DNA from 3 places in the Ochrobactrum sp. A-1 genome. Region 2 is predicted to be linked to each of the others. Evidence: predicted binding sites of a transcription regulator. Region 2 holds the regulator's gene; each other region holds the start of a gene.
The links. The regulator PhoB, encoded in region 2, activates phosphate uptake and scavenging genes when phosphate is short. The targets are predictions, from matches to a motif close to TGTCATNNANCTGTCAT.
Positions count from the first base shown of each region.

Region 1: the regulator PhoB is predicted to act here: its motif matches at 4,648-4,664, upstream of MKS82_RS03775 (UDP-2,3-diacylglucosamine diphosphatase).
Region 3: the regulator PhoB is predicted to act here: its motif matches at 5,223-5,239, upstream of MKS82_RS11725 (YdcH family protein).

Region 1 is NZ_JAKVQC010000003.1:419,911-430,653, reverse strand. It holds gene MKS82_RS03795 (NADP-dependent malic enzyme) at 1-1,134, opposite strand, end outside; gene MKS82_RS03790 (SDR family oxidoreductase) at 1,333-2,112, opposite strand; gene MKS82_RS03785 (citrate synthase) at 2,259-3,413, opposite strand; gene MKS82_RS03780 (citrate synthase/methylcitrate synthase) at 3,501-4,595, shown strand; gene MKS82_RS03775 (UDP-2,3-diacylglucosamine diphosphatase) at 4,718-5,581, shown strand; gene MKS82_RS03770 (glycosyltransferase family 4 protein) at 5,581-6,642, shown strand; gene dgcA (N-acetyl-D-Glu racemase DgcA) at 6,612-7,592, opposite strand; gene MKS82_RS03760 (ABC transporter permease) at 7,653-8,828, shown strand; gene MKS82_RS03755 (ABC transporter ATP-binding protein) at 8,940-9,803, shown strand; gene MKS82_RS03750 (MlaD family protein) at 9,807-10,743, shown strand, end outside.
Region 2 is NZ_JAKVQC010000004.1:851,700-862,442, forward strand. It holds gene MKS82_RS13680 (aminotransferase) at 1-576, shown strand, start outside; gene MKS82_RS13685 (PstS family phosphate ABC transporter substrate-binding protein) at 745-1,791, shown strand; gene pstC (phosphate ABC transporter permease subunit PstC) at 1,941-3,434, shown strand; gene pstA (phosphate ABC transporter permease PstA) at 3,434-4,750, shown strand; gene pstB (phosphate ABC transporter ATP-binding protein PstB) at 4,816-5,589, shown strand; gene phoU (phosphate signaling complex protein PhoU) at 5,655-6,377, shown strand; gene phoB (phosphate regulon transcriptional regulator PhoB) at 6,495-7,181, shown strand; gene MKS82_RS13715 (cell wall hydrolase) at 7,841-8,788, shown strand; gene MKS82_RS13720 (hypothetical protein) at 8,889-9,140, opposite strand; gene MKS82_RS13725 (aminopeptidase) at 9,265-10,518, shown strand; gene dps (DNA starvation/stationary phase protection protein Dps) at 10,576-10,743, opposite strand, start outside.
Region 3 is NZ_JAKVQC010000004.1:434,953-445,695, reverse strand. It holds gene MKS82_RS11755 (DUF1036 domain-containing protein) at 1-253, shown strand, start outside; gene pyk (pyruvate kinase) at 250-1,686, shown strand; gene MKS82_RS11745 (tetratricopeptide repeat protein) at 2,091-2,783, opposite strand; gene ykgO (type B 50S ribosomal protein L36) at 2,821-2,946, opposite strand; gene MKS82_RS11735 (5-(carboxyamino)imidazole ribonucleotide synthase) at 3,182-4,270, opposite strand; gene purE (5-(carboxyamino)imidazole ribonucleotide mutase) at 4,272-4,766, opposite strand; gene MKS82_RS11725 (YdcH family protein) at 4,865-5,068, opposite strand; gene MKS82_RS11720 (YdcH family protein) at 5,422-5,604, shown strand; gene MKS82_RS11715 (MFS transporter) at 5,826-7,064, opposite strand; gene MKS82_RS11710 (DUF1192 domain-containing protein) at 7,371-7,562, opposite strand; gene MKS82_RS11705 (NAD(P)H-quinone oxidoreductase) at 7,731-8,735, shown strand; gene MKS82_RS11700 (DUF1013 domain-containing protein) at 8,899-9,588, shown strand; gene MKS82_RS11695 (NAD(P)H-dependent oxidoreductase) at 9,657-10,235, opposite strand; gene MKS82_RS11690 (LysR family transcriptional regulator) at 10,321-10,743, shown strand, end outside.

The DNA of each region.
Region 1 (10,743 bases), on a different contig from region 2:
CGTGTCGCCGGAATAAGCGCGCGCTGCAACGTCAGATGGCTCCTCACGGGCTAGTGCAGCAATGGCGCGAACAGCCGCCAGCTTCATCTCTTCGTTAATTGCAGTCGCACCAACATCGAGGGCGCCGCGGAAGATATACGGGAAGCAGAGAACGTTGTTGACCTGGTTCGGATAATCCGAACGTCCGGTGCAAATCATGGCATCGGCGCGGGCCGCACGAGCCTCTTCCGGCATGATTTCCGGCTTCGGATTGGCGAGCGCCATGATAAGCGGATTCTCAGCCATCTGCTTCAGAAGTTCAGGCTTCAACACACCGGCAGCCGAAAGACCGAGGAAAACGTCAGCGCCGCCAATGACATCGGCCAGAACGCGCGCGTCGGTCTTCTGTGCGTAGACTTCCTTCCAGCGATCCATCAACGTATTGCGGCCTTCGTAGACAACGCCTTCAAGATCGCAGACCCAGATGTTTTCGCGCTTCGCGCCGAGATTGACGAGAAGGTTGAGACACGCAAGGGCCGCAGCGCCGGCGCCTGACGTAACAATCTTGGCGTCGTTGATTTTCTTGCCGGCAAGTTCGAGACCATTCAAGACCGCCGATGCGACGATGATCGCCGTGCCGTGTTGGTCATCATGAAAGACTGGAATGTTCATCTTTGCGCGAAGCTGTTCTTCAACCTCGAAGCACTCAGGCGCTTTGATATCCTCCAGATTGATCCCACCGAAAGTTGGCTCCAAAGCAGCCACAACGTCAACAATGCGATCGATTTCGTGAGCATCGATTTCGATGTCAAATACGTCGATGTCAGCAAATTTCTTGAAGAGAACGGCTTTGCCTTCCATCACCGGTTTGGAAGCGAGAGCGCCAATGTTGCCAAGGCCAAGAACCGCGGTGCCGTTTGATACGACAGCAACGAGATTGCCGCGGGCAGTGTATTCAGCAGCAGTTGCCGGATCTTCGTGGATTGCGAGGCAGGGAGCGGCTACGCCGGGCGAATAAGCCAGCGCCAGATCGCGCTGGTTGCCAAGCGGCTTCGTCGCCTGAATTTCCAGCTTCCCGGGCTTCGGATAACGATGGAAGAACAGAGCTGCTTCATCAAAATCCGAACGGGAAGTGGAAGGTGTTTTCTTGGTCATGGTCGCATCGCTTTCCAAAATCTTTTGTGCAGGGCAAAAGCTCGTTTGCACTCGGCGGGTGTGGTATTTGCTTACAAGTTCCGCACACGACTTCCGCACACTGGGCCATTATTGTTATTAGTCCATTAGCTCAAATCTCAGTAGGCCCGTTTTCGAGAATGAGTTTTTCCAAATTTGCAGATCTATCGTTTGATGCTGTTAAAACGCACTTTGATACGCGCCGCCATCGATAACGAGATTCTGCCCGGTAATGAACCCGGAATGTTCCGAGCAAAGGAAAGCGCAGGCCTGACCGAATTCTTTTGGCTGACCGATTCTTCCTGCGGGAATCGCCGATGCCCGCTTCGCAGCCTCTGCCTCCGGTGTCGTACCATTTTTCTGGGCCGAGAATGCAAAACCACCGCGCAGACGATCCGTATCGAAGGCGCCAGGAAGGATATTGTTGATCGTCACATTCGAGGCAGCGACCGTGCGGGCAACACCAGCAAGAAATGCCGTCAAGCCAGCACGGGCTCCCGATGAGAGATCCAGTCCGGGAATAGGAGCGTATACGGATGTCGATGTGATGTTGACGATGCGGCCAAAACGACGCTCGACCATCCCATTGATAACCGCTTTGATCAGCTCTATGGGCGTAACCATATTTTGCGTCACACCTTGAAGGATGGCGTCGCGATCAAGAAGACGGAAATCCTTGAAAGCCGGACCACCATTGTTGTTGACGAGAATGTCTGGTGCAGGGCAGGCGGAAAGCAGTTCCGCCTGTCCTTCAGCAGTAGATACGTCCGCAGCAACCGCCTCAACCTTCACGCCAAACATATGGCGAATTCTCTCCGCTGTTGTAGTGAGGGTTTCTTTATTTCGTCCGTTAAGAACGAGATCACATCCAGCTTCGGCAAGCGCCTCTGCGCAGGCCCGTCCAAGCCCCTTGCTCGAAGCGCACACAATTGCTTTTCGACCCTTCAGGCCCAAGTCCACAGCTCGATCCTCGCATTTTGTTCAAGTTTTAGAGACATGCCACCAAGCAAGCGGTCCGATCAACCGGATTCTGGTTCATGGGTGCATATGTCCACCTTTTACAGGCGGAAAATACTGGCCTTGCGAACAAGATTTAGTGAACTTCTCTATTCAAGAGGCGGAGTAAATTCCGCTCTTGGTCGTATCAGCGATCCGCTATCCACCTGTTCCAAGGCATGGGCCAGCCAGCCGACGATACGCGCAAGCGCAAACAGAAGCAGTGGCGCGTCCGGTGGCAGATCGTAGACTTCTGTTGCGGCTGCAAGCGCGAAGTCGACATTCGGCTTCTCACCAAGAATGTTCGCTGCGCTTTGTTCCAGATCGCGGTAGGGTGCAGGTAGCTCCAGATGTTCAAGCAATGCGGAGGCGCGAGCATCCCCCATTTCGCGATAGAGCGGATGACCGAAGAAGTGGAATTGCGTGCCTTGTCTGAGTTTGTCTTTGATCGCCGCTTCCGATCCGATCTGCCGGGTCTTTATAACTATCGCAGCCGCTGCGGCTGCGGCACGGCCATGCCGAGGGCCGATCAATGTTGATAATCCTGCGAGAACTGTCGCCGAAAGCGGCGCACCTGTTGAAGCGGCAACGCGGGTGGCGAATGCCGACGCATTGAGTTCATGATCCGCCAGAAGCACAAGAATGCGTCGGATAACATCGCTTGCCTGCGGCTTTTTCCAGGCCAGCGCAATGCGCTCATGCATTGGCATACTGGATGCAGAAACACCAAGAACGGTATTGTGGAACAGCCGCAGCAAATCGAAAGCTTCCTGCTGCAGAATTGCTGCTGAACGTCCTGAACTCGGCAGATCATTTGCAGCGCGAAGGCCAAAAACAGCAAACAACCGTTCTAGTGGTGTACTGCCGATTTGGTGGCCATCCAAATTCGTTTCATTGTCACCGCTAGTTATGTTGTCGAAATCCATCTGCCATAGTAATGCCGCCACTTCTTCCAATGTAGCGGTTTCAGATAGTTCGGCAGCGTCAAACCCACGATAGAGAAGCCGACCATCCGTGATGGTTGAAATGCCCGAGCGCATGATTGGCAGTCCCCAACGAATAGTGTCGGCTGCAACGACACTATCTCTCTTGCGACCGGGGCGTCTGCCAGCCAGACGATGAACATCCTCTGATCGATAGAGACTGCGTCTAGGATCATCAGGCAATGGCTTCGACAGAATGCGGCCGCGGCTCACATTCGCGTAAAGGGTCTGAGGCTTCGTCTGAAGAACGGCAAGGGCCTCTTCCGCTGTTAGCCAGTCCAATATTGCCCCCTACATTGATCTATTTCATCAAGATTGACGTCAACTATACTTGGATTCAATGTCGAAAGGCAAACAAGGAGAACGATCATGAATAGCGGACTTGAAGATGTGATTGCTGCTGAAACCGTGCTGTCTGATGTTGATGGGCTTGCAGGCCGGCTGGTTATTCGCGGTCGGTCGCTGGACGATCTGGTTCCGCAAAGCAGCGTTGAAGACGGAATCGAGCTTTTGTGGGATGGTTTTTTCGAAAATCTACCCCAAGGTGCAGAATTACAGAAAGCTCTCGGTGAGGCGCGCTTGCAGATGTTTAATCATACGGACGCGCTTGATGATACGTTGATGGAACTATCACCTGTTGAAACGCTCCGCGCATTGATGGCTCGCATTCCTGATGTGGACGATCTGACTGCGGCCTTATATCTGATGGCTGCGCCGGCAGTTTTCACGACTGCTATTCTGCGTGCACACAAGGGACGACGTCCTGTTCGTCCTGATCCGACACTTCCGCATAGCGCAGATATCCTCCGCATGATGAATGCTGGAATGCCCCATGAAGCAGAAGTTGCCGCGCTAGACACTTATCTCATGACGGTTTCCGACCACGGATTGAACGCATCAACTTTTGCCGCACGCGTCGTAGCATCGACGCGTGCCGGTTTGACATCTTCGCTGCTTGCTGCGCTCAGCGCCTTAAAAGGGCCGCTGCACGGCGGTGCTCCGGGACCTGTACTCGATATGCTGGACGCGATCGGGAGTCCCGACAACGCCGAACGATGGCTCGAAACCGCTGTCGCGAATGGAGAACGATTGATGGGGTTCGGTCACCGGGTTTATCGTGTACGCGATCCTCGCGCCGATGCTTTGAAGGGGGCATTGAAACGCATGGAAATTGTTGGACACGAGCGCGGAAAACATCGCGTAGAACTGGCCGAAGCTGTGGAAAAGGCCGCCATTGCGGTTCTCAAACGCCATAAGCCAGATCGTTCTCTCGAAACCAATGTCGAGTTTTATACCGCTCTGTTGCTTGAACGGCTAGGTTTCCCACGCGAAGCTTTCACCTGTGTTTTCGCCATGGGAAGAACCATGGGCTGGGTGGCTCATTGTCGTGAACAGGTGGCAGCCAACAAGCTCATTCGCCCGCAGTCACGTTATGTTGGTCCACTTATAGGGCTCGTTGCCTAGCGCTTACAACACGGAGAGGCGCGGACATTGCTCTCTGCGCCTCAAAACAGACCGTCATAACCCTGTGACATGAATCGGGTTTTCTGCGCTCAGATCAGGTTGCCATTGAAGGGGACAACCCAATGAGCACGGACGCTCCACAACCCAGAAAACTCCGAACCCTGTTTATCTCGGATGTCCATCTTGGTTCCAAGGCCGCACAGGCCGAATTACTTTTGGATTTTCTCCGTTATCATGAAGCTGAGACGATTTATCTCGTAGGGGATATTGTCGATGGCTGGCGTCTGCGGCGCAACTGGCATTGGCCTCAAGAACACAATGACGTAGTCCAGAAACTGCTCCGCAAAAGCCGAAAGGGCGCCAATATCATCTACATCGCGGGTAATCACGACGAGTTCCTGCGAAATTTCCAAGGGACGCACTTCGGCGGCATCGAAGTCATGAACCGGGCTATCCACGAAACAGCAGATGGCCGCAAGTTTCTCGTTATTCATGGCGATCAGTTTGACGTGGTGGTGCGCAATGCACGCTTTATCGCTTATCTGGGCGATTGGGCCTACGATACGGCGATCTGGATAAATACGGTTATGAGCCGTGTGCGCTCGCTGTTCGGTCTACGCTACTGGTCATTTTCGGCTTGGGCAAAATTCCGCGTCAAAAAAGCAGTTAATTTCATCGGTCAGTTTGAAAATGTGGTTTCGGAAGAAGCTCAACGTATCGGGGTCAATGGTGTAATCTGCGGCCATATCCATCACGCTACAATCGAAAGTATGAATGGCGTCGAGTACATCAATACTGGCGACTGGGTGGAAAGCTGTACGGCCGTGATCGAACATTTCGATGGTCGGATGGAACTTATCAAGTGGACCGAACGCCGTGATCGCCGCTCGACAACAGGGAGTGTCAACTCCGATGGCGAAGAGCCTGACGAGGGCAGAGTGATCCAGCTTCCCCGCCCAGCTCGTGAACTGGCGGCCTTCCGCTAATGAAGAAAATCGTCATCGTCACCGACGCTTGGCATCCTCAAGTCAACGGCGTCGTACGCACGCTGACCAAATGTCGTGATCTGATGATTGAGCGCGGATACGACGTCACAGTCATATCGCCGCTCGATTATAGATCGGTTCCATGTCCCACTTATCCAGAGATCCGCCTCGCGTTGACGACGCCAGGTGCCTTAAGACGGCGCTTGACAACTTTGAGCCCGGATTTTGTGCACATCGCAACTGAGGGGCCGCTGGGGTTCATGGCACGACGTGCCTGCCTGAAAATGGATTGGTCTTTCACGACAAGCTTTCACACGCGGTTTCCAGAGTATCTGGAAGAACGTTTTCCCATCCCGCCACACTGGACCTATGCATTTTTGCAGCGTTTTCATAATGCTGCTCAGCACACGCTGGTACCAACCCAATCTATTCTCGATGATCTCAAAGCGCGAGGCTTTATACGGCTGGACCTCTGGACAAGAGGTGTTGATCGTACATTATTTTATCCTCGACCCGAGGTAACCAAGGATATGCCCCGACCAGTATTCATCTGCGTCGGACGTGTTGCCGCAGAAAAGAACCTACCGGCATTTTTGGAACTTGATCTTCCCGGCACAAAGCTGATCGTCGGAGATGGTCCCTCCCTCAAAGACTTGCAGATGCGGTTTCCAGAGGCAGTGTTTGTTGGGAAACGTGAAGGCGAGGCGTTGGCCAAAACGTATGCTGCGGCTGATGTGTTTGTTTTCCCGAGCCGTACTGACACCTTTGGTCTCGTTTTGCTTGAAGCGATAGCCTCCGGTTTACCGGTTGCGGCGTACCCGGTCCCAGGATCGCGGGATGTTGTTGGCGCAACCGGTGCGGGTGTTCTCTCCGAAAATCTCGGGGAGGCATGTCTTGCCGCTCTGCAAATGGAGCCATTTGAACCCGGGCAAGTTCTCAAAAAATTCACCTGGGATGCTTGTGCTGATATTTTTGAGGATGCTCTCGCTCCAATCCACGAAACTGCGAGCGAGGGCTTTCGGCGTACAGGTCAGCCCCAGACTGCGGCTTCCGGTGGATAAACCATTGCGCCGTCATAGCGCAGTCCTGGCTCGCGATCATGGGCGAGCAGCAAAGGGCCATCAAGGTCAACCACATTAGCTTTCTGAGCAAGCAGAACTGCAGGTGCCATGCCGAGCGACGTGCCGACCATACAGCCGACCATGATTTGAAGACCGAGATTAATTGCTTTGTCTCGCATGACAAGTCCCTCGGTCAGCCCGCCAGCCTTATCAAGCTTTACATTGATGGCGTCATAACGCCTGGCAAGTTCCTCCAGGCCAACCGCCGTATGAACGCTTTCGTCGGCGCAAATGGTGACGGGACGCTCAATTTTTCTGAGAATATGATCGTTGTCTGACGGCAGCGGTTGTTCGATAAATACCACGCCTGCGTCAGCTGCCGCACGCATGTTCTCTGCTATATTGTCTGCCGTCCAGCCTTCGTTTGCATCGATGATGATGCGGCTATTCGGAGCTGCCCTGGTGACTGCGTGGATTTTTTCAATATCGTTTTCACCGCCCATCTTGACCTTGATGAGTGGATAGTGAGCGACCTTCGCTGCCGATTCCGCCATTTCGGTAGCCGTGCCGAGCGAAACGGTGATAGCGGTTTCAAGCGGACGGGTTGGTATACCGAGCATTTCAGCAACGCTTCTGCCCGACGTCTTTGCTTCCAGATCCCAAAAAGCACAATCAATCGCGTTGCGAGCAGCGCCAGCTGGCATCAAAGTCTGGATATCCTGCCGCGTGGCACCAGCTTCGATGGCAGAGCGAGCAGCTTCAATCTGGGTACTCACGCTTTCAATGCTTTCGCCGTAGCGTGCATATGGAACGCATTCGCCGCGCCCTTGATGGAGACCGTTGCCAATCACGCACACAACAACAGCGGCTTCCGTCTTGGAGCCTCTGGAGATTGTGAATTTTCCGGCGATGGGATAGCGTTCGATGATGATATTCAAGGTATTGTGCATATAGATGCCCTCTGGGACCCAGTATTTCGGTCGTTCAACGACTCGTATATGAGGTAGGCCATGTTGACCGACACTGCCGACAAAGCAAGAGTTACCGACAATCCTGCGCCAAAGATTGATTGGGCGGAGCAAGACGGTGCGCGCCATATCCGGTTAAGCGGTCGTTGGGTGTCGCAGAGCGTCAATCTTGTTGACGACAAAATGCGCGACCTTGAGAGAACGGACGAGCACAAAGCAACAATCATCGATGTTTCTGCCATAACCGGTCTAGATACAGCAGGTGCTTGGCTAATTGAACGCTTGCGGCAGCGTCTAGTTGCAAAGAACGCGGAAGCGCAGCTTGAGGGGGTGCGTCAATCCTGGCTTCCTCTAATGGAGGAAGTGGGGCAGGCTGTAGAGCGCACTCTGGATATTCCACGTCAGAAAAAGCCTTTCTTTTTCATTTCGTTTTTGGCCGCGCTTGGCGGTGGCGTTATCTCGATGGGTAACGACTTCAAGATGGCCATGCATATCCTGGGTGCCACCATCCGCGGAGCTCAGCTGAAATACGGACGCGGAAGCGGGATCCCCATTGCCGCCATCGTTACACAGATGGACCGTATGGGCGTCGGCGCGATTCCCATCATCATTCTGATGTCGACAATCGTTGGCGCGATCATCGCCCAACAGGGTGCATTTCAGTTGCGCTATTTCGGTGCGGAAATCTTTGTTGTCGATCTGGTCGGTATTTTGGTGTTGCGCGAACTCGGAGTGCTACTGACAGCGATCATGATTGCCGGCCGTTCAGGTAGCGCGATCACAGCCGAAATCGGCTCCATGAAAATGCGTGAGGAAACGGATGCTCTAACGGTTATCGGCCTCAATCCGGTAGGTGTTCTGGTTTTTCCCCGTCTTGTAGCACTAGTCATAGTCCTGCCATTGCTCACCATCATTTCCGACCTGGCTGCGCTGATCGGGGCAGGCGGCGTCGCATGGTTCTATTCCAATATTTCACCTGATGCTTTCATCAGCCGTTTGCACGATGCAGTCGCTTTGAACACTTATTTTGCGGGACTTATCAAAGCTCCGTTCATGGCAATGATCATTGGTATTCTCGCTTCAGTAGAAGGCATGAAGGTCGGTGGCAGTGCAGAATCGCTTGGTCGCCGCGTCACGGCTTCTGTTGTTAAAGCCATTTTTGTCGTTATTGTCGTGGATGGTATGTTCGCGATGTTCTATGCGGCAATTAATTTTTAGAAACGACTTATGTTCTTTGTTTTTAATGGGTTCTTTGAGACACAGTTGCACAGAAAATTGACCCTTCAATCATGTTCAACGGTTCAGTCCGAAGCCAAGCTCGGTTAAAGAATGGTTATGGAGAACGGCATCGACCACCGGTCGCAACCGCAGGACGAAGACAATCGCCAGACGGCCGTGCCGATGATCTCGGTGCGCGACGTGACGGTTTCGTTCGGGCGACAGACAGTGCTCGACAAGCTGTCGCTTGAGATTTACCAGGGCGAGGTTCTTGGCTTCATCGGTCCTTCCGGATCGGGCAAATCCGTTTTGATGCGGACCATTCTCGGTCTCAACAAGAAACAGTCGGGTGAGATCGAGATTCTCGGCCGCAACATCGATCAGCTGAATGAACTGGAAAAAATGTCCATCGACATGCGTATGGGCGTCCTGTTCCAGCACGGCGCATTATTCTCGGCATTGAATGTTCTCGAAAACATTCAGGTTCCGATGCGTGAATATCTCGATCTGTCCCCGAAGCTGATGGACGAGCTGGCGCGACTTAAAATCGATCTTGTCGGTTTGAAGCCTGACACGGCAGAAAAATTTCCGTCTGAATTGTCCGGCGGCATGATCAAGCGTGCCGCGCTTGCGCGTGCGCTGGCCCTGGATCCAGATATTCTGTTTCTGGATGAGCCGACATCGGGTCTCGATCCCATCGGTGCTGCAGAGTTTGACGATCTGATTGCCAATCTGCGGGATACGATGGGCCTGACCGTCTATATGGTCACCCATGATCTCGATAGTCTTTTTGCAATTTGCGACCGGATTGCCGTTCTTGGAAACAAGAAAGTACTCGTCAGCGGCACCATTGAAGACATGCTGACGGTGGACGATCCGTGGGTTAAATCCTATTTTCGGGGCAAGCGTGCGCGCCAGATCGATCCATCAGCGCCAACGAGACGGCGGCCCGGCAGCCGCTTGCAGACTGGATAAGATATGGAAACTAAAGCCAATTACGTACTGGTGGGTGTGTTTACGCTGATCGTCAGCCTGTTGGCTTTCGCATTCGTGTTCTGGATCGCCCGTTTCGGGGAAGCACGCGATTCTCTGGAGCTCGATGTTCGCATCCCGGGTTCTGTTACCGGCCTCTCGATCGGAAGTCAGGTCCTGTTTAACGGTATCAAGGTTGGCGATGTTCGGGCGCTGCATCTTGATGAGACCAATCCGGAAATGGTGATCGTCAAAACGCGCGTCAACGCGACGACGCCTATTACCCGCTCAACCGCAGCAACTCTCGGTTTTCAGGGGCTGACGGGGCAGGCTTATATTGAACTGAAGGGTGGGCGCCTCGATGAACCCAATCTTCTGACCGAGGCCGCAAAGGAGGATACGGTTGCCCGTATCGATGCCGATCCATCTGCCGTCAACAATCTCCTTGCTACTGCGCAGGATATCGCCGCACGTGCAAATTCAGTGCTCGGTCAGCTGGAAGGCTTTGTGAAGGATGCTCGTGGACCACTGACAGATACAATCAACAACACGAAGACTTTCACGGACGCGCTGGCGAAGAACGCCAACATTATAGAAGAACTTGGCGAGAACACCGGAAACATCAACCAGATCGTCACTGACGCCAAGGATATGATGGCGCGTTTGAACGCTGCTTCCGTGCGTGTGGATGACATTCTGGCGAAGACTGACAAGCTTCTGTCGAGTGACGACAAGGATGGCGTTGTTGCACAAGCGAAGGCAACACTAGAATCTATCCGTCAAACGTCAGACAATCTCGACAAGCGGTTGGGGCCGATTGCGGATAATCTCCAGCGTTTTTCAGGACAGGGGCTGCGTGATGTGCAATCCGTCGTCGTGGACAGCCGTCGTTCCATACAGCGCATAGAACAGGCAATTACTGATCTTGAGCGCAATCCCCAGC
Region 2 (10,743 bases):
AATGGGACATGGCTCATTCTGGATGAGACCTATCGCGATTTTCTGGCTGATGCCAACGAACCGCCGCACCGGCTGTTTGACGAGACGGATTGGCCGTCGCATCTGATCCAGCTTTACAGCTTTTCAAAATCGTTCTGCATTCCGGGACACCGGCTTGGTGCAATTGTTGCGGGCCAGGCGATGGTCGAGAATGTCGCAAAAGTCATGGACAATCTGCAGATATGCGCAAGCCGTGCGCCGCAGATTGCTGTCGCACGCGCTATCGAACCTTTGACCGGCTGGCGTGACGATAATCGCGGCGAGATTGCAAGGCGCGCCTCTGCATTGCGGTCAGTCATGGCCAATATCGAAGGCTGGCATGTGGAGGCGGTCGGAGCCTATTTCGCTTTTGTGCGTCATCCTTATTCGGATGTCTCATCGGTTGAGATTGCCGAGCGCCTTGCGAAGTCGCTCGGCATCATCACTTTGCCAGGCCGGTTCTTCGGTGAAGGACAGGAAGCCTTCCTGCGCTTTGCCTTCGCCAATGTCGATGTTTCCGGCATCAAAGCTCTTGGTGCTCGTTTGCCGCATTTTTAGAGCCCAAAATATTTGCCGGTTCAAGGCGCGGCAAAACCCCACAAAATCAATGGCAAGCGGCTCTGATACAAACCTGTAACAATAGTGTCATATGAATGTAATATAGAGCGCGTAGAGGGCTAACGACGCCACATCGTCATATGTCTTTTACAACAGGAGCCGCAGCTCATGAACAAGATGATTTCCTCGACCGCAGCGCTTGCCATCGCTGCCGTTATGTCGATTTCCGCCGCTCAGGCGCGCGATCAGATTCAGGTTGCCGGTTCCTCGACCGTTCTGCCTTATGCGAAGATCGTCGCCGAGACCTTCGGTGAAACCTTCCCGAACTTCAAGACGCCGGTTGTTGAATCGGGCGGCTCGGGCGCAGGCATCAAGGAATTCTGCAAGGGCGTCGGCGAAAACACCATCGACATCGCCAATGCATCGCGCGCCATGAAGGACTCGGAACTGAAATCGTGCATCGACGCTGGCGTCAAGGACGTTCAGGAAGTTCGTTTCGGCTATGACGGCATCGTTTTCGCAACCGACGCAAAGGGTCCGGATTGGAAGCTGAAGCCGGAAGATGTCTACAAGGCTCTGGCCGCCAAGCTGGTCGTAGACGGCAAACTGGTCGACAATCCAAACACCAAGTGGAACCAGGTCAATCCGAACCTTCCAGATTGGGATATCGCCGCCTATATTCCGGGTGAAAAGCACGGTACCCGTGAAGTTTTCGAAGAAAAGGTTCTTGCTGACGGCTGCAAGCACTCCGGCGCTCTGGACGAAATCAAGAAGGCCGGTCTCGACGACAAGGCTGCCGCTTCGGCCTGTATCGCAGTTCGCAAGGACGGCAAGGCTGTCGACATCGACGGTGACTATGCCGAAACTCTCGCTCGCATTGACTCGAACAAGACCGGCGTTGGCGTTTTCGGCCTCTACTTCTTCGAAAACAATGCCGACAAGCTGAAGGTCGCCACCGTCAACGACATCACTCCTTCGGCTGCAACCGTCGCCTCGGGCGAGTATCCGGTGTCGCGCCCGCTGTTCTTCTACGTGAAGAAGGCTCACCTCGGCGTTATCCCCGGTCTCAAGGAATATGTTGAGTTCTTCCTGAACGACCAGATGATCGGTCCTGACGGCCCGCTTGCCGAATACGGTCTGGTTCCGGCTCCGGATGCAGAACGTGAAGCGCAGCGTGCTGCCTTCTCCGAAGGCAAGACGATGGCCGCGAAGTAAGTTTTGATCTGTGGAACGCGGGGATGACAAATCTCCGCGTTCTTCTCCTTTCGCGCCTTTGCACTAAGACAGGCGCATTCGCGTGGAACGGCATAAGGGTGGAAGCTGCACCTGCTGGTCCAAATCATCAGGGCAACCGGGGAAATTGAATGTCCTTCTTTCTGGTTCTCGTCAGTATCGTTGCAATCGGGCTGATTGGATTCTTCATAGGCCGGCAGCGTGCCGTTGCACTGGACAAGATCCAGTCTGCTTCCGCGCAAGCCTCGCGGACCGAGAAAATGCATTCCCGCCCGCATTATCATGGCTGGTGGGTTTTCCTCGTTTCTGCGTTGCCTGCAGTTCTGTTCCTCGCTGTTTGGGCCGTTGGAACGTCGGTTTATCTCGATCACAGTGCGACCGCGCGTCTGCCGGACGCCATTGAGGACGGTTCTTTCACCAATCGCAGCCTGCAGCTTGGCATGGTGCGTGGTCTGGCCAACGGTCTTGACCGGCTGACGCCTGCCGAACTGGAAAGCTTTCCATCGAATTATCAGGATGCTCGCACGCTTCTGGCTTCCAAGGGCGTAGCGCTCGCGACCGAAGGCCAGGATTACATGGTGCCGATCGCGCTCTACCTGAAAAGGGCAACCGCGCTGACGCATACCATCGGTTCCGCCGTTTCTCTGGTGATCGCGGTCGCTGGCCTGATCTTCGGCCTTTCCACGATCAGCCGCCGTATGCGCGCGCGCAACAATGTCGAGCGTATCGTTCTCTGGGGGCTGATCGCCGCATCCGGTATCGCCATTCTGACGACTGTCGGCATCATCTGTTCGATGCTGTTCCAGACTATCAGCTTCTTCCAATCCGTTTCGCCATGGGATTTCTTCTTCGGCACGGTGTGGGATCCACGCTTTGCCGCAGCCGGTTCAGGTGGCGAAACAGGCCAGTTCGGTCTCATCCCGCTTCTGGCGGGTACGCTCTATATCGCGCTTGTGGCCATGCTGTTCGCCGTTCCGGTGGGGCTGTTCTCGGCAATCTATATGGCGGAATATGCTTCGCCTCGAGTGCGCACGGTTGTAAAGCCGGTCCTCGAGCTGCTGGCCGGCATCCCCAGCATCGTTTACGGCTTCTTCGCCCTAGTGACTGTCGGACCTTTCTTGCGCGATCTCTCGATTGCCATTGCAGGCGGGCAGGGTTTCATCATGGCACAGAGCGTTCTGACCGCCGGTCTTGTCATGGGCGTGATGCTCATCCCCTTCGTGTCCTCGCTTTCGGACGACATCATCACTGCCGTGCCACGGACCTTGCGCGACGGTTCGCTGGGTCTTGGAGCAACCCGTTCTGAAACCATCAAGCGCGTGGTCCTTCCAGCTGCTCTGCCGGGCATCGTCGGCGCGCTTTTGATGACCGCGTCGCGCGCCATCGGCGAAACCATGATCGTGGTTCTGGCAGCAGGTGTTGCGGCACGCATCAATATCAATCCATTCGAGGCGATGACCACCATCACGGTGAAGATCGTCAACCAGCTCACCGGTGACCTTGAATTCAACTCGCCGCAGACGCTGGTGGCCTTTGCACTCGGCATCACGCTTTTCGTCCTGACGCTGATCATGAACATCTTTGCGCTGCACATTGTGCGCAAGTACCGGGAGCAGTACGAATAATGACCGATACGACTTTCAACGCCAGCGGCACGACGGCACAGCCAACACGCCGCGATATCGGGATCAAGCGTCGCTACGCCGCAGAACGTCGCTTCCGCTATTACGGTATTGCCGCGATTGCAATCGGCGTATTCTTCCTGTGCGCGCTCCTGTTTTCGGTCTTTTCCAAGGGCTATACAGCCTTCTGGCAGACGACGCTTTATCTGCCGGTCAAGCTCGAAGAAAAGGTGATCGACCCAAGCAATAAGCGCGCGACCGATCCGAACGTGCTAATCACGGCCAACTATCCGCTGCTGGTGCGCAATGCGCTGGCCGAAAAGCTGGGTGTTGCCACGACAGACCGTTCGGCAATGCGCGATCTTGGCCGCTTCTATTCGGACGGCGTGCGCATTCAGCTGCGCAAGATGGTGTTGGACAATCCATCGCTCATCGGTACGACGCAGACTGTTCCGGTTCTGGCGGGCGCTGACATCGATTCCGCCTTCAAAGGGCAGATCGACCTTTCCGTGCCGGAGACAAGCCGCAAGGTTTCTGACCGTCAGGTTGCCTGGATGAAAACGCTTTCGGAAGAGGGCGTCATGAAGGAGGCCTTCAATACCGGTCTCTTCACCTTCGGCGCTTCCAGCCGCCCGGAAACATCCGGTCTTGGTGTTGCGCTGGTCGGCTCTCTCTACATGATGCTGATTGTTCTCGGCCTGTCGCTACCGATCGGCGTCGCCGCTTCGATCTATCTGGAAGAGTTCGCCAAAAAGAACCGGTTCACCGACATGATTGAGGTGAACATCAATAATCTGGCGGCCGTGCCATCCATTGTGTTCGGTCTGCTCGGGCTTGCAGTCTTCATCAACTTCTTCGGCCTGCCGCGTTCTGCGTCGTTGGTCGGCGGTCTGGTGCTGACGCTGATGACGCTTCCCACTATCATCATTGCAACGCGCGCCGCTCTTCGTGCAGTGCCGCCTTCCATCCGCGCCGCAGCTCTTGGTCTCGGCGCATCGAAAACGCAGATGGTGTTTCACCATGTCCTGCCGCTTGCCGCACCCGGCATCCTGACCGGCACGATCATCGGGCTCGCCCATGCGCTTGGTGAAACTGCTCCGCTTCTGTTGATTGGCATGGTGGCCTTTGTTGCGGACGTACCGTCGACACCGATGGACCCGTCGACGGCTCTGCCGGTGCAGATCTATATGTGGGCAAATGAAGCAGAACGCGCCTTTGTGGAACGCACGTCAGGCGCTATCATTGTCCTGCTTCTGTTCCTTGCCGTGATGAATATTGCAGCAATCATTCTGCGCCGCCGCTTCGAGCGCCGCTGGTAAAACGGGAGTCGAAAGCTATGAATCTGATGACTGAACGATCTCTCGAAAAAGCCGTAGGAGAAAAAATGAACGCCAACGCCAATTCCATAAAGATGCGCGGCGACAAGGTCTGCGTATTTTATGGCGAGAAGCAGGCGCTGTTCGACGTCGATCTGGATATCCAGGAAAAGATGGTCACGGCGCTGATCGGACCTTCCGGTTGCGGCAAGTCCACTTTCCTGCGTTCGCTCAATCGCATGAACGACACGATTGAAGGCTGCAAGGTTGGCGGCAAGATCACGCTCGACAATGAAGACATCTACGATCCGAAGATCGATGTCGTCGAACTGCGCGCCCGCGTTGGCATGGTTTTCCAGAAGCCGAATCCGTTTCCAAAGTCGATCTATGAAAATGTCGCCTATGGCCCGCGCATTCATGGTCTCGCCCGTACCAAGGCAGATCTGGAAGAAATCGTTGTGACGAGCCTCCAGAAGGCGAGTTTGTTCGAGGAAGTGAAGGACCGCTTGCACGATGCGGGCACCGGCCTTTCTGGTGGCCAGCAGCAGCGCCTCTGCATTGCACGTGCGATTGCCGTGAGCCCGGAAGTGATCCTCATGGATGAACCGTGCTCGGCACTCGATCCGATTGCAACCGCAAAGGTGGAAGAGCTGATCGACGAACTGCGTCAGAACTATACGATCGTCATTGTTACGCACTCCATGCAGCAGGCCGCCCGCGTTTCGCAGCGTACCGCCATGTTCCACCTCGGCAATCTGGTCGAAGTGGGTGACACGGAAACCATGTTCACCGCGCCGACCGAAAAGCGCACGCAGGACTACATCACCGGACGCTTCGGCTAATCCGGAACTGCGCTCAAACAGATAGACAGTGCGGCTTCCCCGCAATTTATATTACGAGGTCTACTATGCCGTCTCAGCATACCGTTCGCTCCTACGATGAGGAATTGAAGTTTCTCACCCATAAGATCGCCGAAATGGGCGGACATGCGGAACGTATGGTCGAGCAGTCGGTCGCCGCTATCGTCAATGCGGACAATGCGCTTGCACAACGCGTTATCTCCGACGATCTCATACTTGATGCCAGTGAGCGCGAGATTGACGACAAGGCCGTGATGATTATCGCCAAGCGTCAGCCTATGGCCGTAGACCTGCGCGAGATCATCGGATCGATCCGCATCTCCGCCGATCTGGAGCGCGTCGGCGATCTGGGCAAGAATATTGCCAAGCGTGTTGCCGCCGTTTCGGAATCGCGTCAGCCGGTAAAGCTCTATCGCGGGCTTGAAACACTGGCCGAGCTGGCGCTAACCCAGCTCAAGGATGTTCTCGACGCCTACGCGTCGCGCTCGGTGCAGCAGATCAATGTCGTTCGCGACCGCGATGACGAGATCGATGCCATGTACACGTCGCTGTTTCGTGAATTGCTGACTTACATGATGGAAGATCCGCGCAACATTTCTGCCTGCACGCATCTTCTGTTCTGCGCGAAGAACATCGAGCGCATTGGCGATCATGCAACCAATATTGCGGAGACTGTCTATTACATTGTGACCGGCCTGCAAATGCCGGCCGAACGACCGAAAGAAGACCTGAGCCACGGTATTGTCGTGGATGAGGCACGTAAACCCTGAACTACAGCCAGCCGGACCTTGGTCCGACGGGTGGGAATGAGTGAATAGCGCGGCGGCACGCGGTCGATTGGGGGAATTTTATCCACCGCCCGCCGAATTTGGATAGGGAAATACTGGATGTCACAGGCACCCAAAATCGCTGTGGTAGAAGACGAAGAGGCGCTGAGCGTGCTGCTTCGCTACAATCTTGAGGCAGAGGGCTATCAGGTCGATACGATGCTGCGCGGCGACGAGGCCGAAATCGCCTTGCGCGAGAACGTGCCGGATCTGCTTATCCTGGACTGGATGCTACCGGGCGTATCGGGCATTGAGCTTTGCCGTCGTTTGCGCCAATGGCAGGAAACGGAGCGTCTGCCAATTATCATGCTGACGGCGCGTGGCGAAGAAAGCGAACGCGTGCGCGGCTTAAGCGTCGGTGCGGACGATTATGTCGTGAAGCCATTTTCGACGCCAGAGCTTCTGGCTCGCGTCAAAGCGATGCTGCGCCGGTCTAACCCGAGCATTCTTTCGCACGTGCTGAAAGTGGGCGATCTTGTTCTCGACCGTCAGCAGCATCGTGTCTACCGCAAGGAGAAGGAAGTCCGTCTCGGACCGACGGAATTCCGCCTGCTCGAGTATTTCATGATGTCGCCCGGGCGCGTGTTCTCGCGCAGCCAGCTTCTGGATGGCGTCTGGGGGCCGGACATCTACGTCGATGATCGCACGGTGGATGTTCATGTCGGGCGGCTGCGCAAGGCGATCAATGTCGGTCGCGCGCTTGATCCTATCCGCACCGTTCGGGGTGCCGGTTATTCTTTCGGATGACCGACGCCGTTATCTGCGGCTTCGAGCACTGAACTTGTCTGACCCGTTACGGTTTCTGTGGCGGGTCGCCTTTTGTTTAAGGGCGAGCTTTGCAAGGTGCGAGATCGTACTCGTCCGATTCGCATTGCAATAACCCAAAACGAGTGTGAAAAGCCTCATCTCACGCGATGTTACAAGTGTGTTTCCAAAGTTGACGGATGGCAACGGAACCGGCCTGAAAACAGAAATTCTGCAGAACATTTGAACCGCCACGAATGTGTATGCAAAAAATGTACAAGCAAAAGCGAATTAAGGCAGGGATATGGCGTGTATTGTGAGAGTTTGAATCTCGTTAAATCAATATCTTACCTGAATTCCCAGTTCTCGTTAAGAAATTATTAATATATTTAAAGGGCTTGTAGGCACATTCGCGATCTCGATTCGGAATTGTTTTAGGACTTTTCAGCGGTCTCCAGCATTGTTGGGATTTGACCTGTCGCCTTTTTTTGGCCTAAAAATTCCAAAACCTTGAATTCGATTGAGCGACAGTAGGGCGAGTAATTTTGATCTTCGTCCTCTTTGACTTGCACCGCAGTCAGACGTTCGCGCGCATCGTTCCAGATGTGTTCGCCTGAATGGATGACTGGATCAGTTAAGGGTCCTAACATGAGACTGAGCCATTGACGCGCGCCGCGAAGTGGAAATTGCCCGTTCTTATCGGGCTGGTGGTTGCGCCTTTCGTGGTGACCGGTTGCACGACGACCGGAACCTCGGGAAAAGCCAATTCGGAAAAGACGGCGGCAAGCCACGTCAAGTCCGTCAATGGCGTAAAGACCTACACTTACACCGCACGGGACAAGAATTGTCTTGAACGTGCGATGTTCTTCGAATCCAACCGTTCAAGTTCCGACGGTCTTCTGGCTGTCGGCACGGTTGTTATGAATCGACTCGCTTCGGGTCGTTATCCGGATACGATTTGTGGTGTCGTCGGTCAGAAGAACCAGTTTGCACCTGGTGTTCTTTCACGCCAAATGAATTCCAAAGCGCTGCCGGATGTTCAGGCCGCCGCCGATGCAGTGCTCAAAGGAGAACGGCATCCAAAGTTGAAGAATGCCATGTTCTTCCACACGGCGGGTCTGAAATTCCCTTACAACAACATGCATTACGTGCTCGTAGCCGGTGGAAATTCCTTCTACGAGAAGCGCAATCGCGACGGCTCGCTGCAAAACCCTGTCCCGCAGGAACCATACAATCTCGCAATGGCCTATTCACCGCAATCACCATCCCTTCCGCAGGACCCGTCTTATGACGTGACACTGCCGCAGACGGGCCCGAATCCGGGAACGGAGCCAACGGTTCAGGTGGCGCTCGCGGAAGCTGTGAAGGCTCAAAGTGTAGAGCAGAATGTCGGTGCCGGTCCGCAGGCTCGTGGCGACCGCTTGGCGCGTCATCGCGGCGTAGCGGCACCTCAGCAGGAACCGCATATGCAGGTGGCCTCCTACCAGCCGCAATTCGATACGACGGCTCCGCAACCGACATCGCTCGGCTATGCTCCTGCAAGCCAGAAGCAGGCTGACGCCATCGGCGCACTTCTTCTGTCCCAGGACCGTCCCGAAGCGCCACTATAAGAAACGCTCTTACAGTCGGACAATCTGAAACGCCGGTCTGGTTCAATCCGACCGGCGTTTTGATTTCCTGATTGACTGTTGTCGCTTTCCAGTGAGGGGCTCAGCGGTAGATCGGTCGATAGATCACCATCGGGGTGTCGTAGAAATCGACCTGATTCTGCCAGGCACGCCTGTCAGCTCTGCGATCGAGGTCCAGTCGCATCAGGCAGTTGGCAAAAGCGTCGGTATTGGCCTTGAAGCCATAGCTGCGGCAGGTCTGTTCGTCAGCGGCACGGCGTTGTTCCGGCGTCATGCTCACGCACCCTGCCAGAAGGCCGGTAACGCCCAGCAAGATAAGCACTTTCTTATTCATTACTGTCTGCTTTCTTCTGCACTGACCGCAGATTTACTATAACGCAAAGGCAGGAAAAAAGGTGGTGAAATTATGCCGTCTGATAAACTGCCGGTGATTCCACATCCAAAGAGGTCTTCCACCCATGGCTCATGAACAGTTGAACCCAATCATCGATCCGGTGAAACTCGAACGTCTTGCGGAAGTCGCCGTTCGCGTTGGTCTGCAATTGCGCGAGGGGCAAGATCTTGTCATTACCGCGCCAGTCGTGGCCTTGCCGCTGGTTCGCCTTATCGCCAAGCACGCCTACAAGGCCGGGGCCGGACTGGTAACGCCGTTCTTCGCGGATGACGAAATGGCGCTTGCTCGTTACGAGAACGCATCCGATGCGAGTTTCGACCGCGCGGCAAGCTGGCTTTATGAGGGTATGGCGAAGGCCTATTCGGATGGCGCTGCGCGTCTCGCCATCGCCGCCGACAATCCGATGCTTCTTTCCAGCCAGGACCCTGCCAAGGTTTCACGCGCCAACCGGGCCAATTCGAAGGCCTATCAGCCGGCTCTCGAGAAGATCGCCGGTTTCGACATCAACTGGAACATCGTCTCCTATCCCAATCCGGCATGGGCAAAGCTCATGTTTCCGAACGAGCCGGCGGACATCGCGACCCGCAAGCTGGCCGATGCGATCTTCGCGGCTTCGCGCGTCGATGTGGACGATCCGATTGGCGCCTGGTCGGCGCACAATGCAGCGCTTCGTACCCGCACCCGTTTCCTGAATGGCAAGGCATATAGTGCCCTGCATTTCAAGGGCCCGAGCACCGATCTGACGGTCGGGCTTGCCGACGGTCATGAATGGCACGGCGGCGCGTCTACGGCGAAGAATGGTATCACCTGCAATCCGAACATTCCGACGGAAGAAGTGTTCACTACACCTCATGCGCTGCGTGTCGAAGGCTATGTGACGAGCACCAAGCCTCTGTCGCATCAAGGCACGTTGATCGAGAATATTGCGGTTCGCTTTGAAGGCGGACGAATTGTCGAGGCGAAGGCAAGCCGCGGTGAAGAAGTGCTCAACAAGGTGCTGGATACGGATGAAGGTGCCCGTCATCTGGGTGAAGTGGCACTGGTTCCGCATTCATCGCCGATCTCGCAGAGTGGGCTTTTGTTCTACAACACCCTGTTTGACGAGAATGCCGCAAGCCACATTGCACTCGGCCAGTGCTATTCCAAGTGCTTTATCGACGGCGCAAAACTGACGCCGGAACAAATCAAGGCGCAGGGCGGCAATTCGAGCCTTATCCATATCGACTGGATGATCGGCTCTGGCCAGATCGACGTCGATGGCATCAACGCGGACGGAATCCGCGAGCCGGTGATGCGCAGTGGTGAATGGGCCAACTGATTGTCGCGAAATAGAAAAGGCCGGGAATTTCCCGGCTTTTTCATTGCATCTGTAAGGTCAGTTCTTTTCCTGAACATGGGCCTCAAGGAACCACAATGCCTTGTCGAGACTGCGGGACGCGGCTGTAAAAATATCCGCCGTATCGTCGTCACCTGCATCGTCCGCATCCTTGATCGATTTGCGCACAAGATTGGCAACATCGCCATAGCGTTCGATCAGGGCAAG
Region 3 (10,743 bases), 420 kb from region 2:
GCCGCTGACCTCGCGCTATTATTACCTCTACGCCGAAGACGCTCAGGGCGGCGGACGCTGGGAGGGCAAGGTCAATATGTGCGTGGCCGAGAAAGAATTCCGTATTACTGGCGTCCAGGATTGCTTTGCGCGGGGTTTCCAGCGCAATGGCTTCCAGGAATACGACACCGGGGAACAATCGAGCTGGATGGTTCAGCTCACCGATGAAACGCCGACAGAAAACCCCACTGTTACAGGAACGAATAGTCAATGAAGCGCAACCGCAAGGTCAAGATTCTCGCCACGCTAGGTCCGGCGTCGGGTGAGGAAGCCGTCATCCGCAAGCTGTTTGAGGCAGGCGCGGATGTGTTCCGCATCAATATGAGTCATGCCGACCATGACCTGATGCGCACCCTCGTCAAGCGCATCCGCAATGTGGAAAAGGAACTGGGCCGTCCGATCGGCATTCTGGCCGATCTTCAGGGCCCGAAGCTGCGCGTTGGCAAGTTCAAGGACGGTAAGGTCGATCTCGTTCCCGGCCAAACCTTCACCCTCGACAACAACGAAGCGCCCGGCGATGAGCATCGCGTCTATCTTCCGCATCCAGAAATTCTTGAAGCTGTTGAACCGGGTCATCGTCTGTTGATCGATGACGGCAAGCTGCATCTGGTTGCCGAAGCAAGCGACGGCAAGTCGATCCGCTGCAAAGTGGTTTCCGGAACGCGTATTTCAGATCGCAAGGGCGTCAGCCTGCCGGATACGACGCTCGGTGTCGGTGCGCTGACGGAAAAGGACCGCAAGGATCTCGACGCCGTCCTGAAGGAAGAAATCGACTGGGTTGCGCTTTCCTTCATCCAGCGTCCGGAAGATTTGGCCGAAGTACGCAAGGTTTCGCGCGGCAAGGTCGGCCTGATGTCGAAGATCGAGAAGCCGCAGGCTGTGACGCGTCTCGATGAAATCATCGAGCTTTCCGACGCATTGATGGTCGCGCGTGGCGATCTTGGCGTTGAAGTGCCGCTTGAAAATGTTCCGGGCATTCAGAAGCAGATTACCCGCAAGGCGCGCCGTGCCGGCAAACCGGTCGTTGTCGCGACGCAGATGCTGGAATCGATGATTACAGCTCCGGTTCCGACCCGCGCTGAAGTATCCGACGTTGCAACTGCAGTGTTCGAAGGCGCCGACGCGATCATGCTTTCAGCGGAATCTGCTTCGGGCCAGTATCCGGTTGAAGCTGTCGCCACCATGAACCGCATCGCCGAGCAGGTGGAAAAGGAACCGACCTATTCGACTATCATCGATGCACAGCGTGCTGCACCAGAACCAACGGGTGCCGACGCGATTTCACTTGCTGCACGCCAGATCGCAGAAACGCTGAAGCTTTCGGCCATCGTCACTTATACCGCTTCCGGCACGACCGGCCTGCGCGCCGCCCGTGAGCGTCCGCGTACGCCGATCATTGCTCTGTCGCCGGTCGTCGATACCGCACGCAAGCTGTCGCTCGTCTGGGGCCTGCATTGCGTGGTGACTGCCGATGCGCACGATCTTGAAGACATGGTCAATCATGCCTGCGAAATCGTTTTCCACGAAGAGTTTGGTAAGGCAGGCGACCGCGTCATCATTACCGCTGGTGTTCCATTTGGCACGCCCGGCGCGACCAACATGCTGCGCATCGCCTATATAGGTCCGGACGGAAAGTCGGGCATTTAAAGCATTTCCAGCAAAAGTGCGAAGCGGTTTTGCGTCGGATAATGCGTAAGAAAAGACATAACCTGATCCGAGTAAATCAGATCAGGTTATCTGGCGATATTCCGGGTGCGACGGGCCTGCAAATGGCGTTGTTTGCGCTTGCTGCGGCTCATGTATCTTTGTTTGGTGCATAGTCTAATCCGAAAAGTCTGCAACTTTTCGAGACTATGCACGGAAGTACATTCCGCCGGTTCTCAACCCCCACCATTTTCGACACGCCACACCCGGAATCTCATCCAGTCATGGCAGACGGTATCCAAAAAACGCGCTCCGAAGGAGCGCGTTTTTTGTCGTGAATGGTGATGAACTAGGGACGCCGCAGATACGAAGCGGCTTCAGCGGCTCCACGTTTGCTGGAACAGGTTCTAAGTCCGCGTATCCGTCAGTTCGTCCGCAAGATCGCTGAAGTTCTTCTGTGCGTCGCGCATCATCGGGTAGACGATGAGAGCCTGCTCATAGGCTTTCAGCGCCTGTTCCTTGAGGCCGCGCAGGCGCAAGATGGCCGCCATACCGGTCAGAGCGCCATAGTGACGCGGTTCCAGCTCCAGCGTACGATTGATGTCGTACATGGCATGGGCATAGTCTTTTTGCAGGAAATAGACCGTAGCGCGGCGGTTCCAGGCCTCCGCATATTCCGGGTCGAGTGCTATTGCCTCATTCAGGAAGTCGATTGCCGAAGGATAGCGTCGCTCGAGCATCGCCGCATTGGCCCACTGCATCAGGAGGTCGACTGTTGCGCTGCCTGACTGCGACCACAGCGTATTGATCTGTGAAGCAATGCGCCGCGCCTTGGCTTCGTCCGTCGTGCGGCGAAGATCGGCAAAGAGCTTGTCGAGACGCTCTTCAGGCGTCTGGACTGCATCCGATGCAGGCTTTTCCGGGGAAGGTTTCTGCTCGCTGTCGGGGCCAGTCTGAACGGGCGTCAGAGGTGCAGTAAGCGGTACTTTGCCGGGCGCCACTTCGGCATACGCCAATGGCACCGTCGTACCAAGCGACGCGAGTACAGAAAAAGAAATCAGATATGCAAAAACGTTCCGCATGCGCATAGATTTTACCATGCGCAGCGAAACGTCAAATGCAAAATCAGAAATAAGATTAGCCCTGACGAGCCTTGTAGCGCGGGGCAGTCTTATTGATGATGTAAACGCGGCCCTTGCGGCGGACCAGCTGGCAGTCGCGATGACGGCCCTTGAGCGCTTTAAGCGAGTTCTTGATCTTCATGTCAATCACCGGTCTTGTTGGCCCGTTGACGTGCAGATGCCGCGGGGCTTCATAAAAACAGGCGCTCAAGGCGCCAATCGATTACAGGCACTGTTAGATGCCCGAAGGGTTGGCCGAAATACACAAGGTTTCGGGCAAATGTCAACTCCTGAGCCGCAGATTCAGGGCACTGGAGCTGAAATTCTTGGCAGGCGGCAAAAGATTCATCGGGAATCGACGGGATTCCCGATGAACATTATTTCCCGCGGGGGTGGATGCGCGTCACATGGCCCATCTTGCGGCCTGGACGAGCTTCCTTTTTACCGTAAAGATGCAACACGGCATTCTTTTCGGAGAGAATCGCTGGCACCTTCTCGACATCGTGGCCGATCAGGTTTTCCATCATGCAATCGGAATGGCGATCCGTGTTGCCCAAGGGTAATCCGGCTATGGCTCGGATATGTTGTTCGAACTGCGAGATGGCGCAGGCCGCTTCCGTCCAGTGGCCCGAATTATGGACGCGCGGGGCGAATTCGTTTGCCAGAAGCGTGCCGTCCTTCAGGACGAAGAACTCAAGTCCGAGCACGCCGACATAATCAAGCGCATTCAGAAGCTTTGTGGCCGCTTTGCGGGCGGCTTCAGCTGTGCTTTCGGAAATGGTAGCCGGTACGGTTGAAGTCGCGAGGATCCCGTCCTTGTGAACGTTTTCGGCAATATCAAAGATTGCGACATTGCCTGAACGGTCACGTGCTGCGATCACCGAGACTTCGCGCTCGAAATCTATGAAGCCTTCGAGGATGGCCGGGGCACGATTGATCGCGAGAAGTGCCTTATGAGCATCAGCCTCATCAAGTGACGTCAGGCGGACCTGTCCCTTGCCGTCATAACCAAGACGTCGCGTCTTGAGGATGCCACGCTCGCCAAGGGCACCCAGAGCTGCAATCAGGGTTTCTTCATCGTCCACAAGACGCCAGGGTGCCGTTTCGATGTCACTGGAGTTGAGAAACTGCTTTTCCGTAAAGCGATCCTGTGAGACTTCGAGCGCTGCCGGGGGAGGAAAGACCAGAGCGGTTTCGGCGAGCTTGTCGGCGGCGCTGACTGGCACGTTCTCGAATTCGTAGGTAATGACATCGGACGCTGCTGCAAGTTCGGCAAGCGCTTTTGGGTCGTCATAGGAAGCAATGATCTGGCGATTAGCAACTTGTGCTGCAGGACAATCGGCCTGCGGCTCCAGGATCACGGTTTCAAAGCCGAGACGTGCTGCGGCCATGGCGAGCATTCTGCCGAGCTGGCCACCGCCAATAATGCCGATGGTTGCACCGGGCTTTAGTCCAGGATTTTCCATGTCAAGCCTCGTTCGAAGGATGTTCGGCCACGCTTTCGGTTTGCGCTCTGCGCCACTCATCAAGGCGGGCTGCAAGCGCCTCGTCGTAAAGCGCCAGGACGGCTGCGGCGAGAAGAGCGGCGTTGACCGCACCGGCGCGACCGATGGCGAGTGTGCCGACGGGAATGCCGGCTGGCATCTGTACGATGGAGAGGAGCGAATCCTGACCCGAGAGCGCCTTGGACTGAACCGGAACGCCGAAGACAGGCAGTGGCGTCATCGCTGCGGCCATGCCCGGCAGGTGAGCTGCGCCGCCCGCACCCGCGATAACGACCTTGAACCCTTCTGCCTTGGCGCCTTTGGCAAAGGCAACGAGGCGATCAGGCGTGCGATGCGCGGAAACAATCCGGGCATCGAAGGAAATGCCGAGTGCTTCCAGTGTGTCTGCAGCATGGCGCATGGTTTCCCAGTCGGACTGGCTTCCCATGATGACGGCGACATCGGCAGTAACGCTCATTGATCTTCCTGCTCCGCTTCTTTCGTGCATGTTTAGGGTGATATTAAAAATGATAAAGCCGGGCGAACCCCGGCTCTGTCATGGATCATTATGGACATTCAGGCGATGATGTCGGGGATTACCCGATCTTCCATCTCCTGCAGCTTGTCCTTGATTGCGAGTTTTTTCTTCTTCATGCGCTGGACGCGCAATTGGTCGCAGCCAACGGCTATCATGGCGTTTATGGCAGCATCGAAATCCGCGTGTTCCTGTTTCAGTCGTGCGACGGCCAATCTGATTTCGGCCTGTTCCTGATCGGACATGCGGTGCCCCGTTCTGTTGAATAATTTTACGGGCCGCACCGAACCATAAAAAGGTGCGGCATCAGCCCGTTTCCGGCGAAGCCCTTATCATATTTTTCGCCTCAGGAAAATGCTACCACGACAAAATCGACTTTGCACCAAACTCATGCCAAACTGTCATGGTTCTGTCATGGATGGCGGCTGTCGAAGGCGACAACAATACCGCATCCTTGGCAGCCGGGACTGCGTGTTTGGCCCGGAATACAGGAGGTGTGCCGGACGTTCATGCAGGTTGAATGGCGGGATAGCGGACAAACGGGCAAACGAGGTCCGCGCTGTTCCGTAAATCAGGGAAATCAACCAAAGGAGATCTGATGATGGCTATCGAGTCCCATCTTGCCACGCTCGAAAAGAAGCACGGCGCTCTGGAGCAGGAAATTTCCGAAGCTATAGCGTCACCGGCAATGGACGACCTGCACGTTGCATCTCTCAAGCGCAAGAAGCTTATGCTTAAGGACCAGATCGAAAAACTGAGATCCCAGGTAACACGTCACTAACAGGGAAGCCGCGCTTAGATCGCGGTTCGATAAGGCGTCTTAAACCATCGACATTGGAGACCGAACGGCTCTGACGAGTTGGAGTTTCTTTGTCGTGAATGCAGTTTGCATTCCAAAGCGAAGATGCCGAAATTCAGTATTGGCGGCTGTGCCACAGCCGCCGAACATATTGATTCAACTATTTAATCGACTTCATTTATCGGAGCCATTTTCAGCGTCCGTCAACCTTCCGTCTCAGCTCTTGGATCAAGGTTCAGCGCTTCCGGTGTTGCGCCACGTTCCGACGGCATGCTCTTGAACTGATCCTTTTCTTCTTTCGGAACGGACGCGCGCTTGCGTGAGCGGAACAGTGCATAGCCGGTGATGGAAATATGCGCGAGCATGGTGATGGCGAAGAGGCCGGACGGCCAGAAAATATCCATGGCCGCAGCCGCCAGCAGCGGTCCGAGCATGGTGCCGAAGCCGTAAAGCAACAGAAGTCCGCTCGATACTTTCACAAAGCTTTCCGACGTTGCATGATCGTTGGCGTGGGCAACCGCAACGGGATAGAGCGCATAGGCGAGCGCGCCATAACAGCCGGTCATCGTAATGATGACGGGGCCGCTGGACGGAGCGACGAGAAAGGCAATGAGGCCAACCAGTGCCGCCAGCGCCGCAACGCTTGCCAGCACGAACCGTCGGTCAACCAGATCGGAAATGCGTCCGATTGGAATCTGCATCAAGGCTCCGGCTGCGATAGTGACACTGACCATCAAGGCGATTTCGGTGGTCGAAATGCCGGATTTCGCGCCGAAGACAGCTCCAAGCGTGCCCCAGGCGCCATTGGCAATGCCGATCAGGATACAACCTACGAAAGCTGCAGGTGAGTTGTTATAGAGCGCCTTGAGATCAAGCTGCACTTCGGTCAGCGGCTTGGGGCTGACGGCTGTGGAGATTGCCGTTGGAATGAGAGCCAGGCAGAAGAAGACACCGCTTATCATGAACAGATGATCGGAGCGCACGTCTCCTGCTGCCACCAGCATCTGGCCGGACATGGTGGCCCCGTAATTGACCATCATATACATGCCGAAAATCTTGCCGCGTGATTCGTTGGTTGCACGCTCATTCAGCCAACTTTCAATGACCATGAAGGCGCCAGCCATGGAAAAGCCGGTGAAAGCGCGCAAGATCACCCAGATTGTTGCATCCACGAAGATGCCGGACAGAAGGGCGATGATCGCTGCCGATGCGGCAAAACAGCCGAATGCCCGCACATGGCCGACGCGGCGCACAAGGCGCGGCGCAAACAGACAGCCCGCAACGAAACCGCCCGCCCAGGTGGTGCCGAGCATGCCGAGCGATGCCACTGAGAAGCCTTCCACACCGCCGCGCAGCGGCAATAGAAGACCGTGAAGTCCCGAAGCGATGAGAAGGAAGGCTGTACCGCAGAGAAGGGCCAGAACCTGAATGTAAATGCGCAAAATTCTATTCCCGAAGTCTGAAGCCGAATTGTCAGTGCTGAGGCTGATGAGCGATCATTGCGATCAATGTTTTTGTTCGGAAAGGTCTCCCTCGGAAATGGTTCCGGCTGTTTTGCTCCGGTATCCATTTCCGTTGACGATCTCACTTCTAGTGGTCTGCTTCCGACATTTGCATCCCTCGGATATGAGCGCCGAGCAAATGTCGGAAGCAGACCACTAGTAACTTTATGAATCTAGTGGATTTTTCGAATTTGACGTTTGAAACGGGATAATATCGGACGGGTATCAAACGTCAAATTCAATCCACTAGCGAAACAATGCTTCTGCCGCAGCGCGGCTATCGCCCTTCTTGAGGCGTTCTGTCTTCAATCGCTCTATTTCGGATTGCAGCAAGGCTATACGCTGGTCGATCTCGATAACCGAAAGCAGCGATAGCTCCTCGTCGCTTAGCGCCACGCTATTGCGGGGCTTTACTACATCCTCATCGAAACCGCTCATAGCCGTCCTCCGTGGTCAATGATGGCTCAGAAAAGATTTAACACCTTGAATCGTCGCATATATATTTGAGAAAATCGATGACGATTTCCCTAACGTGACGTCTTGCATCCGCCATGCGGCATTTCTGCGACGATGCGTAGGGCCAGAAATCTGAATGGAGTTGTGAATATGATGGCCGACTTGCCTTCCCAGATGACCGCTATCGAAATTTCTGAACCGGGCGGAGCCCATATGCTTCGACCTGTTCAACGCTCGGTGCCTGAACCCAAGGAAGGTGAAATTCTGGTGCGGGTACGCGCCGCCGGGGTCAACCGGCCAGATGTCTTGCAGCGGCAGGGTCAATATGCGCCACCGCCCGGCGCGTCGGATATTCCGGGTCTGGAGATTGCCGGTGACATTGTTGTCGTCGGCAGCGGCGTCAAACAGTTCAAGACCGGCGATCAGGTGGTCGCACTGCTGGCCGGTGGCGGCTATGCCGAATATGCCGTCGTGCATGAGACCAACGCGCTGCCCTTGCCTTCCGGCTATGGCTACATTGAAGCGGCAGCGATCCCGGAAACTTTTTTCACTGTCTGGCACAATGTGTTCGAGCGCGGCGGGCTGAAGAAGGGGGAGGTTTTTCTGGTTCACGGCGGCTCGTCCGGTATTGGCACGACAGCTATCCAGCTTGCAAAGGCATTCGGCGCGACCGTCATTGCAACTGCGGGCTCGAAGGAAAAATGCGAAGCCTGCCTCAAACTCGGAGCAGATCACGCCATCAATTACGGGCAAGAGGATTTTGTCGAGGTCGTCAAGGAAGTGACCAAGGGCAAAGGCGCCAATGTGATTCTCGATATGGTGGGTGGCGATTATGTCGACCGCAATTACAAAGCTGCAGCGGAAGATGGTCGCATCGTGCAGATCGCTTTTCTCAACGGTGCGAAGGCCACGGCCAATTTCGCAATATTGATGACCAAGCGTCTGACCCATACCGGTTCTACGCTGCGTCCGCGACCGGTTGACTTCAAGGCTGGCATTGCGCGGGAGTTGGAGGCGAAGGTCTGGCCGCTTCTGGCGCAGCGCCGCGTCGCCCCGGTAATGGACATGATCTTTTCGCTGAAAGATGCCTGGCGCGCGCATGAGCGCATGGAGGAGGGAAGACATATTGGCAAGATCGTACTCGATATTGCTTAGTATCCGGGCCAAAAGTCGCCATGCTTGTCTGCAGACATTTAAGGTTCAGAGCCATTCTTGCTCTGGTGACAAAAAAACGATATATAGGCCGTGATTTCCCGGAAATTGTGGTTTTGCCCACGTCCCGCGCCACCGGAGCGGACGAACAGAAGGATTATATCTAATGGCCACCCAGCTTCTTATGCCGAAGGCAACGGCCGTTTGGCTTGTCGATAATACGGCTCTGTCTTTTGACCAGATTGCCGCTTTCTGCAAGCTGCACCCGCTGGAAGTGAAGGCTATTGCCGACGGTGAAGCCTCTCAGGGCATCAAGGGTCTGGACCCGGTCATTACGGGTCAGATTTCGCGCGAAGAGATCGCGAAGGGTGAAAAGGACCCGTATTATCGCCTGAAGCTTTCCGAGCCGAAGGTTCGTGTTCCGGAAGCCAAGCGCAAGGGCCCGCGTTACACGCCGCTTTCCAAGCGTCAGGATCGCCCGAATGCGATTCTCTGGCTGGTGCGCAATCATCCTGAACTGAAGGATGCGCAGATTTCCCGCCTGATCGGTACGACCAAGTCGACCATCGAGCAGATTCGCAATCGCACGCACTGGAACTCGGCAAATCTGACGGCGATGGACCCGGTTACACTCGGCCTCTGCTCGCAGATCGATCTCGACATCGAAGTCGAACGCGCCTCCCGCAACCGTCCGGCAACACCGGAATCGGATAGCACCTTGCTGCCAGCTTCTGCGACCGAGAATTTCGACTATCGTGACGAGCAGCCCGCAGAAGAAGAACTCGATGCGGACAAGGTTTTCGCCAAGCTCTCTTCGCTCAAGAGTTCGACTCCGGACGAAGACGAAGACGAATAGTCGGGACGAGAAATCGCCTTACCGAAATATCAAAAAGCCCGGCTTCATCAGCCGGGTTTTTTGTTGGATCAAGCTATAGCCTCGCTTCCAATAACGGATGTCGCGTTTATCCAGTCGCTCAAGAAGTTCATATAGCGGCTGGCTGCATCCTCAAGTGCTTCGGTTGAAAGCTTGTCGGCGGCATAGAGCACAAACGGGTCCGTCCAGTTTAGCCTGCAACGGTTTGCTGTTGCTCGCAGCGGCGCGAACAGATCAATCATCGGAAACATGTTGCGCCCGCCTTCACGGTAGGCTTCGGGAACATTTCCTGCGGTTGCGGCAATCATGAGCGGTGTGCCTTCGAGCTTACGGCCCTCCTGCTCATAAGCAACGTAAAACATGCGCGTCAGGATAGCGTCCTGCCATGCCTTCAGAAGCGGGGGCGTGGAATACCATTGAACCGGAAATTGCAGGACGATGCGATCCGCAGACAAAAGACGATGTGCCTCGTGCTCGCCATCCTTGAAGAAGTCGATCCCCTGCGGATAAACGGTCTGCATATCGATGATCTCCACGCCGGGCAATTTTGCAACCGCTGCAGCAAGTGCTGCATTGGCTTGAGAACGGGCCAGATTGGGATGAAAAAGTAAAATCAGGGTCTTGGACATCGTTGTCTCCTTCAGCTTGAGAGGACGATGTGGCAAATGATGAAATTATTCCAATTTATTATCATTATAGTATATTATTGATCTTATGAATTTAAGGTCCCTTGATCTGAATCTTCTGGTCATACTTGATGCTCTTCTGGACGAAGCCCATGTGAGCCGGGCTGCAGACCGGCTGAATTTGACGCAGCCCGCTGTATCGAATGCTTTGCAGCGCTGCCGTGTGTTGTTCAACGACCAGCTTCTGGAACGTGGGCGCGGGACGATGCGACGCACACCGAAAGCGGAAGCATTGCGGGCTCCTTTGAAAACTTTGCTGGCAGGGGTGCTCGATCTCGTTGATCCGCCCGAAGTCCCCCTTGCGTCGTTGCAGCAGACGATACGCATCTGCATGGCTGATTATCCGGCCATCTTCGTCATAAGGCCTCTGTTGAAGGCGCTTGCACATACCGCGCCGGGGATCAACATCATCGTCCAGCCCTGGCAGGGCGCGGTCGCAGCGCGCGAGGCG